Regions from separate parts of the Roseburia sp. AF22-2LB genome, predicted to be linked through region 1. Evidence: riboswitches for the same ligand, from Rfam matches in the RefSeq annotation. Region 1 holds a riboswitch; the other holds the start of a gene.
What was found. A riboswitch is a leader RNA that binds a small molecule or an ion and turns the genes downstream of it on or off. The one in region 1 is predicted to bind ZMP and ZTP.

Region 1 (7,955 bases):
TGGTCCTACCTGCTCGCCTGATTTTTCATCAACACCACCGTTGATTGCGTAAAGCAGACATTTTGCAAGGTTTGCACGAGCGCCGAAGAACTGCATCTCTTTACCTGTCTGTGTAGCAGATACACAGCAGCAGATTGCATAATCATCGCCCCATACCGGTTTCATTGCATCATCGTTTTCATACTGGATTGAGCTTGTTTCAATCGAGATACGTGCTGCATAATCACGGAAGGTCTGTGGCAGTCTGGATGAATAGAATACAGTAAGATTTGGTTCCGGTGCCGGTCCCATATTCTCTAAAGTATGAAGGAAACGGAAGTCTGTCCTGGTTACCATGGAACGTCCGTCTACACCTGTTCCTGCTACATCAAGGGTTGCCCATACAGGGTCACCGGAGAATAACTGGTTATAAGAAGGAATACGTGCGAATTTAACCATACGAAGTTTCATTGTGAAATGGTCAATCAGCTCCTGAGCCTGCTGCTCAGTAAGAATTCCCTTATCCATATCTCTCTTAATATAAATATCAAGGAAAGTAGAAACACGTCCTACTGACATCGCTGCACCGTTCTGTGTCTTGATTGCTGCAAGGTATCCGAAGTATAACCACTGAACAGCCTCTTTTGCATTGGTTGCAGGTCTTGAAATATCATATCCGTAAATCTCAGCCAGTTTCTTCATGTCTTCCAGACATTTAATCTGCTCTGCAATTTCTTCTCTTAAACGGATGACATCATCTGTCATCTGTCCGCATCCGCAGTTGGCTTTGTCCTTCTTCTTCTCAGCGATTAAGTAATCCAGTCCGTATAATGCTACACGGCGGTAATCACCTACAATACGTCCACGACCGTAGGTATCCGGAAGACCTGTTAAAATCTTAGCATGACGAACCTTCATCATTTCCGGTGTATAAGCATCAAATACTGCTGTATTGTGTGTCTTATGATACTTGGTGAAAATTTCTTTTAATTTATCATTTACTTCATAACCGTAGGTCTCACATGCCTGAACAGCCATCTTGATTCCACCATATGGCATGAAAGCTCTCTTTAATGGTTTGTCAGTCTGAAGACCAACTACCTGCTCTAAATCTTTTAAGCTTTCATCGATATATCCCGGACCATAAGCTGTAATTCCGGTTACAACCTCTGTCTCCATATCAAGAACGCCGCCCTTGGCACGCTCTTCTTTCTGTAATTTCTGAAGTGCATCCCATAGCTTGTTGGTTGCATCTGTCGGCTCAGCTAAAAAGCTCTCATCTCCATCATATGGAGTGTAGTTGTCCTGAATGAACTGACGAACATTGATTTCTTCTTTCCAGAGACGTCCTTCGAATCCATCCCACTCTTTCATTTCAATCATTACGATATCCTCCTAAAAAAATGTATTCAGTATGAACACTGAATGGTTACTAAATTTACTGTCAACAGACTTTTTATTCATTGGTTTGAATTAGTCTTGTTTAACTGTAGTTAGTATATACTGACCGTTATTTTTTTGTCAATATCTTTTGGTGTTCAAAATAACATACAAAAAAAAACGAGCCAGTCCTCCAGGTTCATCGCCCAGACGGTCGGCTCGTTTTCGTTATACTTCATGTGGTTTTTCCACTTATCCGTCAGTCATATAACGGTTTTATCATAGACTATTTTTTTTCTGATTGCAATAGCTTATGAAAACTTTTTATCAACTATTTTTACCATTTTATCTGTTCTTTTCCTACAATACTTTGGAAAGGAAGTCGCAAAGACGCGGATTCTGTGGATTGGCAAAGAATTCTGCCGGTGTATTCTCTTCCTGAATCTGTCCTTCATTGATAAACATGACACGGCTTGCCACTTCTCTTGCAAATCCCATTTCGTGCGTTACCACTACCATGGTCATTCCGTCCTGTGCCAGTTCTTTCATAATTTCAAGAACTTCTCCTACCATTTCCGGATCCAGTGCGGAAGTCGGCTCGTCAAATAACATGACATCCGGATTCATTGCCAGTGCTCTTGCAATTGCAATACGCTGTTTCTGTCCACCGGAAAGCATTGCCGGATAAGTATCTGCTTTATCGGAAAGACCAACTCTCATCAAAAGCTCGTCCGCACGCTTAGAGGCCTCTTCCTTATTCATAAGTCCGGTCTGAACCGGTGCCAGCATGATATTTCCTTTTACGGTATAATTCGGGAACAGATTGAACTGCTGGAATACCATTCCAATCTTCTGACGCATCTTGTTGATGTCTACGGATTTATCCGTGATATCTGTTCCTTCAAAAGTAATCACACCGGAAGTCGGCTCCTCTAAAAGATTTAAGGAACGTAAGAATGTGGATTTACCACAACCGGATGGTCCGATGATGGCAACCACCTCTCCCTGGGCGATTTCTGTGGAGATACCATTTAATACATTTACATTTCCAAAGGATTTACACAAATCCTTTACTTCAATCAATACCTTCTTATCGCTCATTTGTTCTCAACCTCGTTTCCAGTTTATGTACACCAGCCGTTAAAATCATAACGATTATCAGGTAGATAATTGCAACACCGAACAATGGTAAGAACGGGTCATAGGTCTGGCTACGGATGATATCGCCACCCTTTGTCAGATCCGGGATTGCAATATATCCACTGATGGAAGTCTCTTTCAGTAAGGTAATAAACTCATTTGCCAGTGCCGGAAGTACATTCTTAAATGCCTGTGGCAGAATAATCAGACGCATGGTCTGCGAATAATTCAGTCCGAGGCTTCGTCCAGCTTCAAACTGTCCTTCGTCTACAGACATGATTCCGGAACGTACAATCTCTGCCACATAGGCAGCCGAATTCAAACCAAAAGCGATTACAGCCACTGCAATCTTATTATCGAGTGCAACCAGAATAATATAGTACATAATCAAAAGCTGTACCATCGTAGGGGTTCCACGCCATATGGTAAGATACACTTTACATATAAAATTCAAAACATTTAATCCACCATGTTTATCATGGGTGGAACGGATAATTGCGACTAAAAATCCAACCACAATACCCAGAAGTACTGCAAGCACTGCAATAAGCAGTGTATTGCCAAGGCCACGTAACAGATAAAGATATCTGTCTTTCTCTATAAAATCCTGTTGAAAGCTGCTTAAAAAATCGCTCAAGGTCTTTCCTCCTATACCGATTATTTATTTCTTACTACAATAACCTGGCTTGCTGTTGCATAAGTATCTGTAAAGTCAATGTTCTTAAGACGGTCTTCTGTTACAGTCATTCCTGCTGCACCAAAATCTGCTTTACCGGAAGATACTGCTGCGATGATTGCATCAAATTCCATATCTTCAATCTCTAAATCATAGCCAAGCTTGTCACAGATTGCTTTTGCGATGTCTGCATCGATACCAACTACGTTGTCACCATCATAATATTCGTATGGCTCAAACTGTGCATTGGTTGCCATGGTAAGTTTTCCGTTTGGATATTCTGTTCCCTCCGGAGTCTCATATGGATGCTCTCCTGTTTCATCACCAATATAGTTGCTGATGATAGTATCGATTGTTCCGTCGGCTTTTAACTCTTCGATTGCTTTGTTGAATTCGTCTGTTAAATCTGTGTTATCTTTTGCGATACAGATTGCATATTCCTCTGCATCAAAGGTATCATCTAAGATTTTCAAGTCATCATTCTTCTCAACAAATGCCTCTGCAGGCTGCTTGTCGATGATTACACAGTCGATCTTACCGGTCTTTAATGCCTGGATTGCATCAGAACCTTTGTTGTAACGCTCTACGGTGCTTCCTTCGTCCTCGTATGCTGTTGCATCGGCATCTCCGGTTGTTCCAAGCTGAACACCGATTTTCTTTCCCGGAAGGTCATCCTTGGAATTTACTGTGTTTGCAGCTACAGATGAGCCACATCCTACCATTGCTACTGTCATTGCTGCAGTTAATAAAAGTGCTGCAAATTTCTTCATGTTCTTCATATTTATTCCTCCTCTGATTATAATTATGTGAATTTATATTTCATACAGCATCATAAAATATATCAACATAACGCCTAGTATAGCATGATTCCGCCTATTTCACAAGTACCCGGAGAGTATTTGTCTGCATTTAAAAATACATTTTTCCATGTATTTTTAAACAGGCGGTACCTCAGTAGTTTGCATATTCGCTTCATAATTGTTATAATGTGCCAAGAAAAGTGATGATACTTGAGGAGGTTTTTTCATGAAGCGATTTGGCAGAATTATGTTCTGTTTTCTTCCGGCTCTGCTGGCATTTGGCCTGCAGCAGCTTATCTCCATTCCGGCAGTAGGGCTTGCCCTGCTGGGTGGTTTTTATACCAAAGGGGCAACTTCTATCGATGACTGTATGGATGCATTTTTAAATATTATTTCCACCGCCAATTTTAATGCCGGTGTCAGTGCAGCCTACGGTACTGTTGCCCTTGTGGTATTTGCCTACTGGTATTATAAAAAGTTCCGGCAGACAGAACCGGAAAATGTACGGAAACCATTTAATATTCCGGTTATCTTCGGCATTCTTATTACTGCAGTAGGATTACAGTATATTACCAATTACATTGTATCTTTTACTGCAGCCATTAACCCGCACTGGCTGGAATATTACAGTAACCTGGTAGAATCGGTGGGACTGGATGAGCCTTCCCTGATTCTGGTTCTCTATTCCGTTCTGATTGGACCTGTCTGTGAAGAACTGATTTTCCGTGGACTGACTTTGAAATATGCCAAAAGAGCAATGCCTTTCTGGGTTGCTAACCTCTTGCAGGCACTGCTCTTTGGTGTGTTCCATATGAATATGATTCAGGGTGTTTATGCTTTTGTGGTAGGAATTGTTCTTGGATTTATCTGCGAGAAAAGCCGCAGCATTTATCCTTCCATGCTTTTCCATATCCTCTTTAACCTCTGGGGAACCTTCTCTCCTGACTGGTTTATGTATAAAGCAGATACCGTTCCGTTCTTCTTCCTGTGGTTCTTTGTTGGTGCAGGACTACTGGTTGCAGGACTGCTCCTCTTTTTCTTTGGAGTAAATAAAAAATATCCAAAAATTGAAAATTCTTATTATTCTTAATATCCTTTTGCAATTTTCTTTCCCTGCAAAAGGCTCTGGTTTTGATTTACAAAGGAGCGTGTCCTCTCTTTTAATAATAGTTTTCGTCCTTCCGGGGTTCTTGTATATACCACATGGTATGGTCCAAGAGCCCTTTTCATATGTTTTTCAAAAATCAGGGCACGTTCCTTTTGTCTTCCGAATATTTCCGGGACACTGTAACACTCTCTTGATGTGCCAAAGATTTTTTCCCGGATAAGAAGATATCTTGGATTATCAATAACACCCCACAATTCTTCCATGCAGGCAGAATAGGTTGTCTTATCTCTGGTGGTTCCACCTTTAAGCCAGGTACCTACCACAAGTCCGTTAAAGGATTCTACTTCTGTCCTGCAATGGGCACCATCCTCTAATTCCCCGCATTCCCTCAATGCATCTAGCATTGCTTCGCTAAGCTGTTTCATCCGTCTTGCCGGGGTGCTGAATTTAAACAGACGTATCCCCTGATAGACAATTCCGGCAAATGCGGCTAACAGCGCAATTCCAAGTAACAGGAAAGCCGGATGATTACCAAGCTTCTGTGCCATCATTCTTCCACTCATTAAGAGCATTGCAAGTATTACCTGTATGATTTCTATACAGACCGCATTAATAAAGATATATCCGGTTTCTATTTCTTTTGCTGCAATTTCATCTATCTGTTCTATTTCCATCTGATTTCGCACTTCCTGCAAGGACTGGTTCCATCGCTGCCTCAATGCATTTCTGTCCTTTGCACGCTCAAGCATCATGCGGTTTGCTTTATCTACCTCATATTTTGATGTTATCTTTGGAATGTCCAGCCGACCGATTCCGCTTTCGATTACATCTTCCCTGCAGGATACTCCTAAAAATGATTCAAACCGGCGTTCCAACATTTCATAATCGCCCTCTGCATCGGTATTACTCTGCTGTCCCCGCTCTTTTGGAAAAATGCAGGCAAGATGCCAGATGTTTCCGGTCTTATCCGGCTGCTCTCTGTCGGTACGGATTGCTCTTCCACGCATCTGGTTACTCAGCATAAAAGACCCTACATAAGTTGCCAGTATCAGGGAATTGATGCACGGTGCATCCCAGCCTTCTCCCAGCAATGACTTGGTTCCAATCAGTGTATGAATCTCTCCCTGGCGGAATAACTCCGTCACAACAGCTACGGTGTGGGTACTCTTTCCTTTTATCATAAGCTGTCCGTATCCGGTATCTCCCAGTGGATTTAACGTTCCGCTGCAGCCATACTGTGCCAGCAATTCCGGCAGTTTTGCTTCCACTGCCATTGGAACGATTATCACTGTTCCGCTCAGTACACCCAGCCGGATTCCAGTCATGTTCTGTCGCCTTAAATATTCAAAAATCGGCACTGCACCAAGCTCTGTTACCAGTGTATCTTTACTTCCAATCTCCGGCAATTTGTCTTTCTTAATATAATCGCAGAGAACCAGAAGGCGTAAATCATTTCCCAGTGCCTCATACTCAGCCTGCACAATGGTATGGATGCTCTCCATCTTTCCCTGGCTTTTCATAAGTACCTTTTTTATGGCTTCATTATCCCGCAGTGCAACCTTGTTCCGGTAGATGGCTCCTGCCTCTTTTAATTCCTGCAGCAGGCTTTCCCGCTCTGCTTCCATCATGGTATAGGACTCTCTGTCCTCATAAAGAACACCCTGCAGTAACACTTCCATCCAGTGTGCATCCATTCCCGGCAGCTTTCCCTTTGTTCCGATGAGCTTCCTTAAATAACCGGAAAATGGAATCCCTTTTGCCTGGCAGTATACCAGCAGTGCTGTAAAATACTCCGGTTTATCTAAGAACCGCTCACTGTATTCTTCCGGATGCATAAGCCCCTGATGGGAAGATACGATTCTTCGCAATGTCTCATCTGCCATCATTTTCTGCACCTGCATCTGCATCCGCTTCTGATGTTCCCTGACATATGCTTCCTCTTCTCTTGTCGGCCAGTTAAAATAAACGTAGTCCTGATGCGGACAGAGGCTTCCTTCTTTTACCAGTTCCGGCGTAAAGATTTCTTCATCAATCGGTCCGCACATATCGATATAACGCTTCCACTGTGCCGGTGTGCTGTCATATGGCGGTGTTGCTGTCAATGCAATGATTTTCACATCCGGCAGCTTGTCTAAGAAAGTCTCCAGTGCCTTCCACCACTCACTACGAAGGTGATGTGCCTCATCCAGACAAATTGTTGTAATACCGGCTTCCTTTACTGCCTTAAAAATATCGAAATCCCGGTAGTCAACCTGCTCCGTTTCCTTCTCTCCATCTGCTTCTTCTGTCACTCCGCCGGCTGCCACTTTACTGTCTGCCGCATCTACTCCATCCACCGCTTCACTGGCTGCTGCATCTTCCTCTGCCGCTTCCCCGCTGTCCTCTTCCAGTGTGCCCTGCTCCCGCTTCATGGCACTGTACAATGCCTGATAAGTCGTTGCAGTCATCTGTTTCATCTGTTTCAAATTATTGGATAATATTTCCTGTGGATCTGCCTCTTCGGTTAAGAAGCCCTCCTTTATACGCATCAGCCATTGCTGGCGGATGGTAATGCTAGGTGAAAAAATAAGGCAGGGTGCTCCCAGCCTCCGAATCAGTTCTATTCCAAGTGTAGTCTTGCCGGAACCCGGCGCTGCCACAATATGTATCTTTCCATCCTTCAAATACTGCTGTGCATGTAAGAGTACTCTTTCCTGATAATCTCTCCACTTTCCCCGAAATTGCAGGATTCCCTCATATCCTGTGTTCATAAATTTCCCTCCATCAACATTTTAATAAATGCAGTATCGCGATATATCCACGGTTCCTTCGAAAATGGCTCATTTGCTTTTACAATCTCTTCCGGTGTCATCCATTCCAGATGATAGCCTTT
Region 2 (7,955 bases), on a different contig from region 1:
CTCTGCCACTGCCATAAGAAAAGAACTTCTTTCAAACGGCTGGAATGACATCACTACATTAAATCCATATCTGCCGGAAGCTGCTTATTCTATTTTAAAAAAGTATCTTAATCTTTATCCGCCGGTTTCTGCCAATGATTTTTCTGCTCCGCTCTCTTACCTTCTGTTACAGCAGAGTGAAGCACAACTGGCTTTCTGTGGTGATTCCAATGAAGCAATTGCCCACCGGATAAAAAATTTGCAAAAACAGTTTCATTCCTTTGAGCAGTTCTGCCAGTTACTGAAAACAAAGGATATGACTTATACCAGAATCAGCCGGATTTTCACGCACCTTCTGCTTCAGATTACAAAGGACGATTACCGCCTGGGCAGATCATTGGATTATATTCCTTATCTCCGGATTTTAGGTTTCCGCAAAGATGCTTCCAGGCTTCTTACTATTTTAAGCAACTACGCCAGTGTTCCTATGATCTCCAAAACTGCCGATGCCTATAACTTTCTTTCTTCCGATGCAGCAAAGGTTTTTGATTTTGATATTTTTGCCGGCGAATTATACGAAAACATCCTGTCCGGAATAACCGGTCAGGATGCCAGAAGCGAGTTTGTACGCAATATTGTAAGGGTGTGAATTTTCCGTGCCGTCTGATTCCACCATTTGGTTGGTGGGAAAATCAAAAGAGTGTTTGATAAGAACTAAGATTTTGATTGTAAAAGGACATCTTAGTTCTTTGGCAGTAAAATTTCAGCAGTTCTTAGCAGTTTGTTTTTCTTGAATGTAAACTGTCTTTCCGTTGCTTTGACTGGATGTCTGCACTGTCCGTCGGGTACGGATGCTCTATAAAGCCTGCAAGGGGCACTGGGAATTTCGGATAATACATCACATTATCTGGCAACCAGCGCAAATTCACATCCATGTTCAAATGCGCCTCGCTGGCACATCCCTGTGCCAGCGTTGCCTGTTGCCAGACGAAATTCCAAGTGCCCCTAACAGCCTTTATTATGCATCCGTACTTCGACGAACCGTACAGACATCTTGTCAAACATTGGAAAGACTGTTTTTATCTCAAAAAGAAAAACAAACTGCTTAGTAACTGCGGAATTTTATAGCAGGAACTAAATGTCCTTTCACAAAGCAAAATCTTATCTTTCAAATCCTATCTGATTTTCCAGCTCCTAGTGGTGGAACAGACGGATTCCGGTAAAGCTCATCACCATACCATATTTGTTACAGGTTTCGATTACATGGTCATCACGGATAGATCCGCCCGGCTGTGCTACATACTGCACGCCACTTCTGTGGGCGCGCTCGATGTTATCTCCAAATGGGAAGAACGCATCAGAGCCAAGAGATACTCCGGTATTCTTATCTAACCATGCACGTTTTTCTTCTGCCGTAAATACAGCAGGTCTGGTCTTAAATATCTTCTCCCATTCGCCATCTGCAAGTACGTCCATATAATCCTCGCCAATGTAAAGGTCGATTGCATTATCACGGTCAGCTCTGCGAATTTTATCTAAAAATGGCAGATTCAGTACCTGTGGAGACTGGCGTAACCACCAGTTATCTGCTTTGGAGCCTGCTAATCTGGTACAGTGGATACGGGACTGCTGTCCGGCACCAATACCGATTGCCTGTCCGTCTTTTACATAACATACGGAGTTAGACTGTGTATATTTTAAAGTAATCATGGAAATTGCCAGATCTCTCTTTGCTGATTCCGGCAGCTCTTTGTTTTCTGTTACAATATTGTCAAAGAAATGCTCGTCAATATTTAACTCATTTCTTCCCTGCTCAAAGGTAACGCCAAATACCTGTTTACGCTCGATTGGGTCTGGAATATAGTCAGGATCAATTTCAATGACATTGTAATTGCCATTTTTCTTTGCTTTTAAAATTTCTAATGCGTCATCATCATAGCCCGGTGCAATAACTCCATCAGATACTTCTCTTTTAATTAAAAGTGCGGTTGCTTTATCACAGACATCAGAAAGAGAAATGAAATCTCCGAAAGAGGACATACGGTCAGCGCCTCTTGCTCTTGCATATGCATTAGCAATCGGTGTAAATTCTACATCCATGTCATCTACCCAGTAAATCTTACGCTCTACTTCAGAAAGTGGAAGTCCCACTGCTGCACCTGCCGGAGAAACATGTTTAAAAGAAGTGGCTGCCGGAAGTCCGGTTGCTTTCTTTAATTCTTTTACTAACTGCCAGCCATTGAATGCGTCTAAGAAGTTAATATAACCTGGTTTACCATTTAATACTTTGATTGGCAATTCGCCATTTTCCATGTAAATTCTGGATGGTTTCTGATTTGGGTTACAACCATATTTTAATTCTAATTCTTTCATTTTATTTTCCTCTCTCGAACGAATCTTATTCACAAAATCTTATTTGTTCTTGTTTACAATGCGGCTTTCATATTTTCCGGTTTCAATATCAATATATCTTACAAATAAGGATACCTTATTGTCTGCATTCAGGTTATTCCATACCAGCTCGGTAAATGCATCAATGTCATCTCCGATATCAACCAGTACCGGTTCGCCTTCAAAGCTTGGTAATGGATTGCCATCATTCATATAAGTATGAATGAAATGTCCTTCTCCTGCTACCGGATTCTCATAAGCAAATGTATAACGGTTGCAGGCATCCGGATTACCATTGTTGCTCTTTAAAATAGACATTGCATAATTGTATTTTCCATCTTCCACATGCATGATTCCGGAAATACGCGGTGTATAGTTAGGTGCGTCCGGCTCAAATTCTCTGGTTCTTAATGCCTGTTCGAAGGTCTGCTGTTTATCCATCAGTTCATAAATGGTATCTGTCTGGTCTCCATTGGTTACAATGGTCTTATTGCCCAGTACGCGAACCGGTGCATAAATAATAAGACTTGGGTCACTTAATTTTGCAGGGTCAAATGCCTGGGTACGGATTCCTTCTCCATCCTCAACAAATACACGGTTACGGCTGTTCTCGCTTCTTCCCATGATAAAATAAGCAGTTACCGCATACTTTCCATTCTTCGACTTTCCAATTACAATTCCTCTTCCCGGATAAGTAGTGCTTCCAAGTTCTTCTGCTAATGAAGTCATCTTCATTTTTGTTCCTCCTTCTTACGCTCCATGTAATTTTTAAAGTTGCTGCAGCTTTCGTCAAAGTCTCTTTCTCTTTCGAATTTTCCCTGTGACTTTTCCTGTTTGCATGCATAAAAAATACCGACACGTATCCCGAGCTTAACTGCCCAGACGGTCGGCTTTCTCAGGTCATACTTCATGTGGTTATTCCCACGGTTCCGTCAGTCATATGACCTGAATTTAGTAAAACATATTCCAAAACACTTGTCAAGGAATTCTTCCTCTAAGGACTCCCCTTCATAAGATTTTCTATTTCTATAAGAACTCTCTCAGACGTTCTGCACGGTTCGCCCAGGTATCTTCCTTAAGTGCCCGTTCATAAGAATATTCTATGATTTCTTTCATTTTCTTCGGATGCCCCAGCATGGATAATACCTGCTCCGGCAATGCATCCAGATGCTCTAACTCATAAAATGCCAGATCTTTTCCATCGCAGAAACGCTCCTTTAAATAAATGCTGCCATCTGTCAGGGATACTGCTTTATTTAACATGGCTGTAAAAATTCTATCATGGGCTCCATCCTTAAACCACGGCATGGTATTCAATGCAAGCTTTGTATTCCGGATGATTTTTACGCATTCGGCAGAATCAAGCTGTCTTCCGTTTAAAATAAGATTCTCCGGATGCTTTACCTTAAGATTCTCCCACCCTTTGCCAAAAACATGTACCCGTACTCCATTGTCTACCAATGTCCGCACCGTTTCTCCACGGAAATAAGTCCGGTTATACATATCCAAAAAAAGCATTCCTGCAAAGCATGCCATCAGCTCCCGCTCCGTTACTTCCGGAATCTCCCGGCGGACAAAATGCTCCATGGCAGAATCTAACGGCTCTGACGGATGCAGGCGGAGATAATTTAATATCTCATGATAGAAATCAATATATTCCTTCGTCTGGCTGGTAAAATGCTCTTCAATTGCCGGAAGATGCACATAGTTTGCGATAAAACCCACTTCATATTCCCGGTTCTCATATGGAATAAAATCTGTTGGGACTCGCTCTTCCCCATCCATCAGAAAATTCCCTGCCAATGGTAAAAAATGACAGGGAATCCCTTTATAAAACCGTTTCATATAAGAAATATGCTGACGGTCGATACAGAACACAGTCAGATTCGGAATTGTCTCATCAAGCTGCTTATGATAATACAACGGATGGTCCACAAGAATACAGTAGACCGGAATATTTCTGCTGGCAAAGACAGACTGAGACTCTGTCTCCAGCAGGAACTCCTCTCCGCTTAATCCGATAAAGTTAAAGGTAATGACTGCGGTCTCGCCACTTTTTAAAAAGCGGCTTAATCGTTTCGTATCAGCATATTCTGCCTGAATGTCGAAGAAGAAAATCTGATATCCCATCTTGCGAAATGACGCTGCCATCTCATGTGAAAAATAAGTTAATGTTTCTACGCCTCGTTCAAAAAACACAAGTTTACGGATATCACTCATTTTCTTTCTCCATTTCAAAAAATCCTAGTTCTTAAAGCTGTGAATTGGTGCAGGAATTCTTCCCCCACGGTTGATAAATGCATCACAGGAATACTGGTTTACCGGCATAATCGGTGCATAGCCGAATAATCCACCAAATTCTACAGTATCGCCTACTCCCTTTCCGATTACCGGAATCAGACGGGCTGCTGTAGTCTTCTGGTTAATCATTCCAAGTGCCATTTCATCTGCAATAATACCGGAAATGGTAGTTGCCTTGGTATCACCCGGAATTGCAATCATATCGAGACCTACGGAACATACACAGGTCATTGCTTCTAATTTCTCCAGTGTAATGGCATTTGCCTGTACTGCATTAATCATTCCCTGGTCTTCGCTGACCGGAATAAATGCACCACTTAAACCACCAACATAAGAAGATGCCATTACGCCGCCCTTCTTAACCTGGTCATTTAAAAGAGCAAGGGCTGCTGTCGTTCCCGGTGCACCTGCATATTCAAGACCAATTTCACAAAGAATATCTGCTACACTGTCTCCGATTGCAGGAGTTGGTGCCAGAGATAAATCTACAATACCAAATGGAATATTTAAAATTCTCGACGCTTCCTGTGCTACAAGCTGACCTACACGGGTTACTTTAAATGCAGTCTTCTTGATGGTCTCACATAATACTTCAAAGTTCTCTCCACGGACTTTTTCCAGTGCAGTCTTTACAACACCCGGTCCGCTGACACCAACATTGATTACCGCATCTGCCTCTGTTACACCATGGAATGCGCCTGCCATAAACGGGTTGTCATCCGGCGCATTACAGAATACAACCAGTTTCATACAGTCTACAGAATCTCTGTCCTTAGACTGCTCTGCCACCTCTAAGAGAATCTCTCCCATTAATTTTACAGCATCCATGTTAATTCCGGTTTTTGTGGATGCAAGATTTACAGAACTGCAGACTCTTTCGGTACGGCAAAGTGCCATTGGAATAGAACGGATTAAAAGCTCATCTGCCTTTGTCATTCCCTTGGATACCAGTGCAGAATATCCACCAATCAGGTTTACTCCTACTGCTTTGGCTGCTGCATCCATAGTATCTGCGATGGTTGCAAAATCTTCCGGTGTCTTGCAGGCTGCCCCGCCAACCAGTGCAATTGGTGTAACGGAAATTCTTTTATTTACGATTGGGATTCCAAATTCCTGCTCAATCTGATTTCCTGCTGATACCAGATCCTTTGCCACTGTAGTAATTTTCTTATAAATGTTATCGTTTAACTTCTTTAAATCAGAATCAATACAATCCAAAAGACTGATTCCAATGGTAATGGTACGGACATCTAAGTTCTCATGCTCCACCATTTTATTGGTTTCGCTTACTTCCATTATATTAATCATTTTTTGTCTCCTATATTCTGCCTTTCTACGCAGCTCATTTCCTGTATTTTCATTGATACGCCTTAGTGACCTGCCAACAGCAGTTCCCTTTTATGTAAGTCGTATTAAATTCTGTGCATCATATCAAAGATTTCTTCTCTCTGACATTTGATGGTAACACCGATTTCCTCACCTAATTTTTCCAGTGCTGCAGAACACTCAGCAAATGGTGTTTTGGATGTATTTAAATCAACAATCATCATCATATTGAAGAATCCGTCAATGATAGTCTGTGAAATATCCAGTACATTGATATGCTGTTCTGATAAATAAGTACAAACTTTTGCGATAATTCCTACAGTATCTTTTCCTACTACAGTAATAATTGTCTTGCTCTGTGTCTTTTCCATTTTGTTCTCCTCTTATTTTTGCTTTCTTAATATTCTTAAATCCGGATAAGCTCAGACACTTCGTCCCGCTTTGCTACCTGGATTGGAAAATCATTTCCGTGGTACGGGTTCTCACCCTGTTCTACTTCCTGGCGCACTGTCTCATATGCCAGTTCTGCCAGATTATTTTCCTTGCTCAGATGCCCCAATACTACTTTTTTAAACTTATCATGCAGAAGCTGCCCTAAAAATTGTCCACTGCTCTCATTGGAAAGATGTCCTCTGTCCCCTAATATCCGCTGTTTCAGAGGATAAGGATAACTGCCCACCTGAAGCATACGCACATCATGATTTGCTTCTAACAATAATACATCTAAATCCTGCAGCTTGTCTATAAGATAATTGTCATATTTCCCCAAATCGGTAATGACCGCCATCTTTTTATCTGACTGTTTCATGATGTATGCCACCGGATTTGCGGCATCATGGGAAATGGATACCGGCTCCACCGTAATATCTCCAATCTGAAATTCCACTCCTGCTTCGATAGGATGAAACAATGTCTCATCTACTTTTCCCACACTGGAAATCCCTTTGACTGCCTCAATGGTCTCTGCCGTGGCATAGATTGGAATTCCATATTTTCTTGCTACCACGCCAAGACCGGAAATGTGATCTGAATGTTCGTGGGTCACAAGCAGTGCCTGCATTTCCGCGGTTTTCAAACCGATACTGTTTAATCCTGCTTCAATGCGCTTTCCACTGATTCCGGCATCAATCATCAGATGGCTGCTTTCTGTTCCTGCGTAGATACAGTTTCCACTGCTTCCACTTGCAATACTGCATAATTCCATTTTCTTATGTCTCTTTCTATTTAGTAATTCTCTTTCCAGTACACTTCAATTTTATCGCCATCCTGCAATACCTGTGTATACTGGGCATCCATGCCATTAATTAAAGTTACAATTGCTCTTCCATGGGATGCTGACAAATCAAAATCAATATAATCAAAAATATCCACGAATACATATTCTTCTTTGCCACTTAAAGTAATTTCCTGATTGTTTGCAATAATATGTAATTCTTTGCTTTCCGGCTCTGTCGGTTTCTGCACCGGTGCATCGGCTGCTGCTTCTGCTGCAGAATCTGTATTCGTTTCAACTGCCGGCTCTGCACCTGCCGTTTGAATGCCATCTGCAACATTTTCATCCGCAGCATTTTCGCCTGTCACAGATTCAGCTGCCACAGAAGCTTCTGTCTCATGAACTTCAGCTGCACTGTCTGTGCTTCCTTCTGTTGAAGCTTCTTCTTCCGGTCCGGCATCAAATCTGTGGTCTGCCTGTCCATAGGAAATATGGCGTTCACCGCTTTCATAGGCAGAAGCACTCCATTCGATTTCAAAGTTCTCATAGCAAAGGGAACCCATATCTGCCGGTTTTCCATTTAAGATAATTCCGGCTTCTTCATCAATCCGCACATCCATAAACTCTGCCAGCTGTCCAATGGTATAGAAGTTTCTGGTTTCGATTTCGTCCCCTTCCTGAATAACATAATTAGAAGGTTCAAGGCTTCCATTGACCTGAACAAATTTCGGACAGGTAATATTGA

Region 2: linked by a shared signal. The riboswitch ahead of DWX96_RS08410 (IMP cyclohydrolase) and the one ahead of pflB (formate C-acetyltransferase) in region 1 are both predicted to bind ZMP and ZTP.

What each region holds. Positions count from the first base shown of each region.
Region 1 covers NZ_QTWM01000005.1:84,678-92,632, reverse strand. The annotation lists gene pflB (formate C-acetyltransferase) at 1-1,362, opposite strand, end outside; ZMP/ZTP riboswitch at 1,557-1,636, opposite strand; gene DWX96_RS09035 (amino acid ABC transporter ATP-binding protein) at 1,720-2,460, opposite strand; gene DWX96_RS09030 (amino acid ABC transporter permease) at 2,450-3,136, opposite strand; gene DWX96_RS09025 (transporter substrate-binding domain-containing protein) at 3,157-3,954, opposite strand; gene DWX96_RS09020 (type II CAAX endopeptidase family protein) at 4,202-5,065, shown strand; gene DWX96_RS09015 (DEAD/DEAH box helicase family protein) at 5,062-7,833, opposite strand; gene DWX96_RS09010 (NUDIX domain-containing protein) at 7,830-7,955, opposite strand, start outside.
Region 2 covers NZ_QTWM01000004.1:245,776-253,730, reverse strand. The annotation lists gene DWX96_RS08420 (nucleotidyltransferase) at 1-628, shown strand, start outside; gene DWX96_RS08415 (phosphoribosylaminoimidazolecarboxamide formyltransferase) at 1,174-2,352, opposite strand; gene DWX96_RS08410 (IMP cyclohydrolase) at 2,392-3,105, opposite strand; ZMP/ZTP riboswitch at 3,240-3,320, opposite strand; gene DWX96_RS08400 (glycosyltransferase family protein) at 3,397-4,590, opposite strand; gene DWX96_RS08395 (PFL family protein) at 4,615-5,979, opposite strand; gene DWX96_RS08390 (ACT domain-containing protein) at 6,084-6,368, opposite strand; gene DWX96_RS08385 (MBL fold metallo-hydrolase) at 6,404-7,201, opposite strand; gene DWX96_RS08380 (cell division FtsA domain-containing protein) at 7,222-7,955, opposite strand, start outside.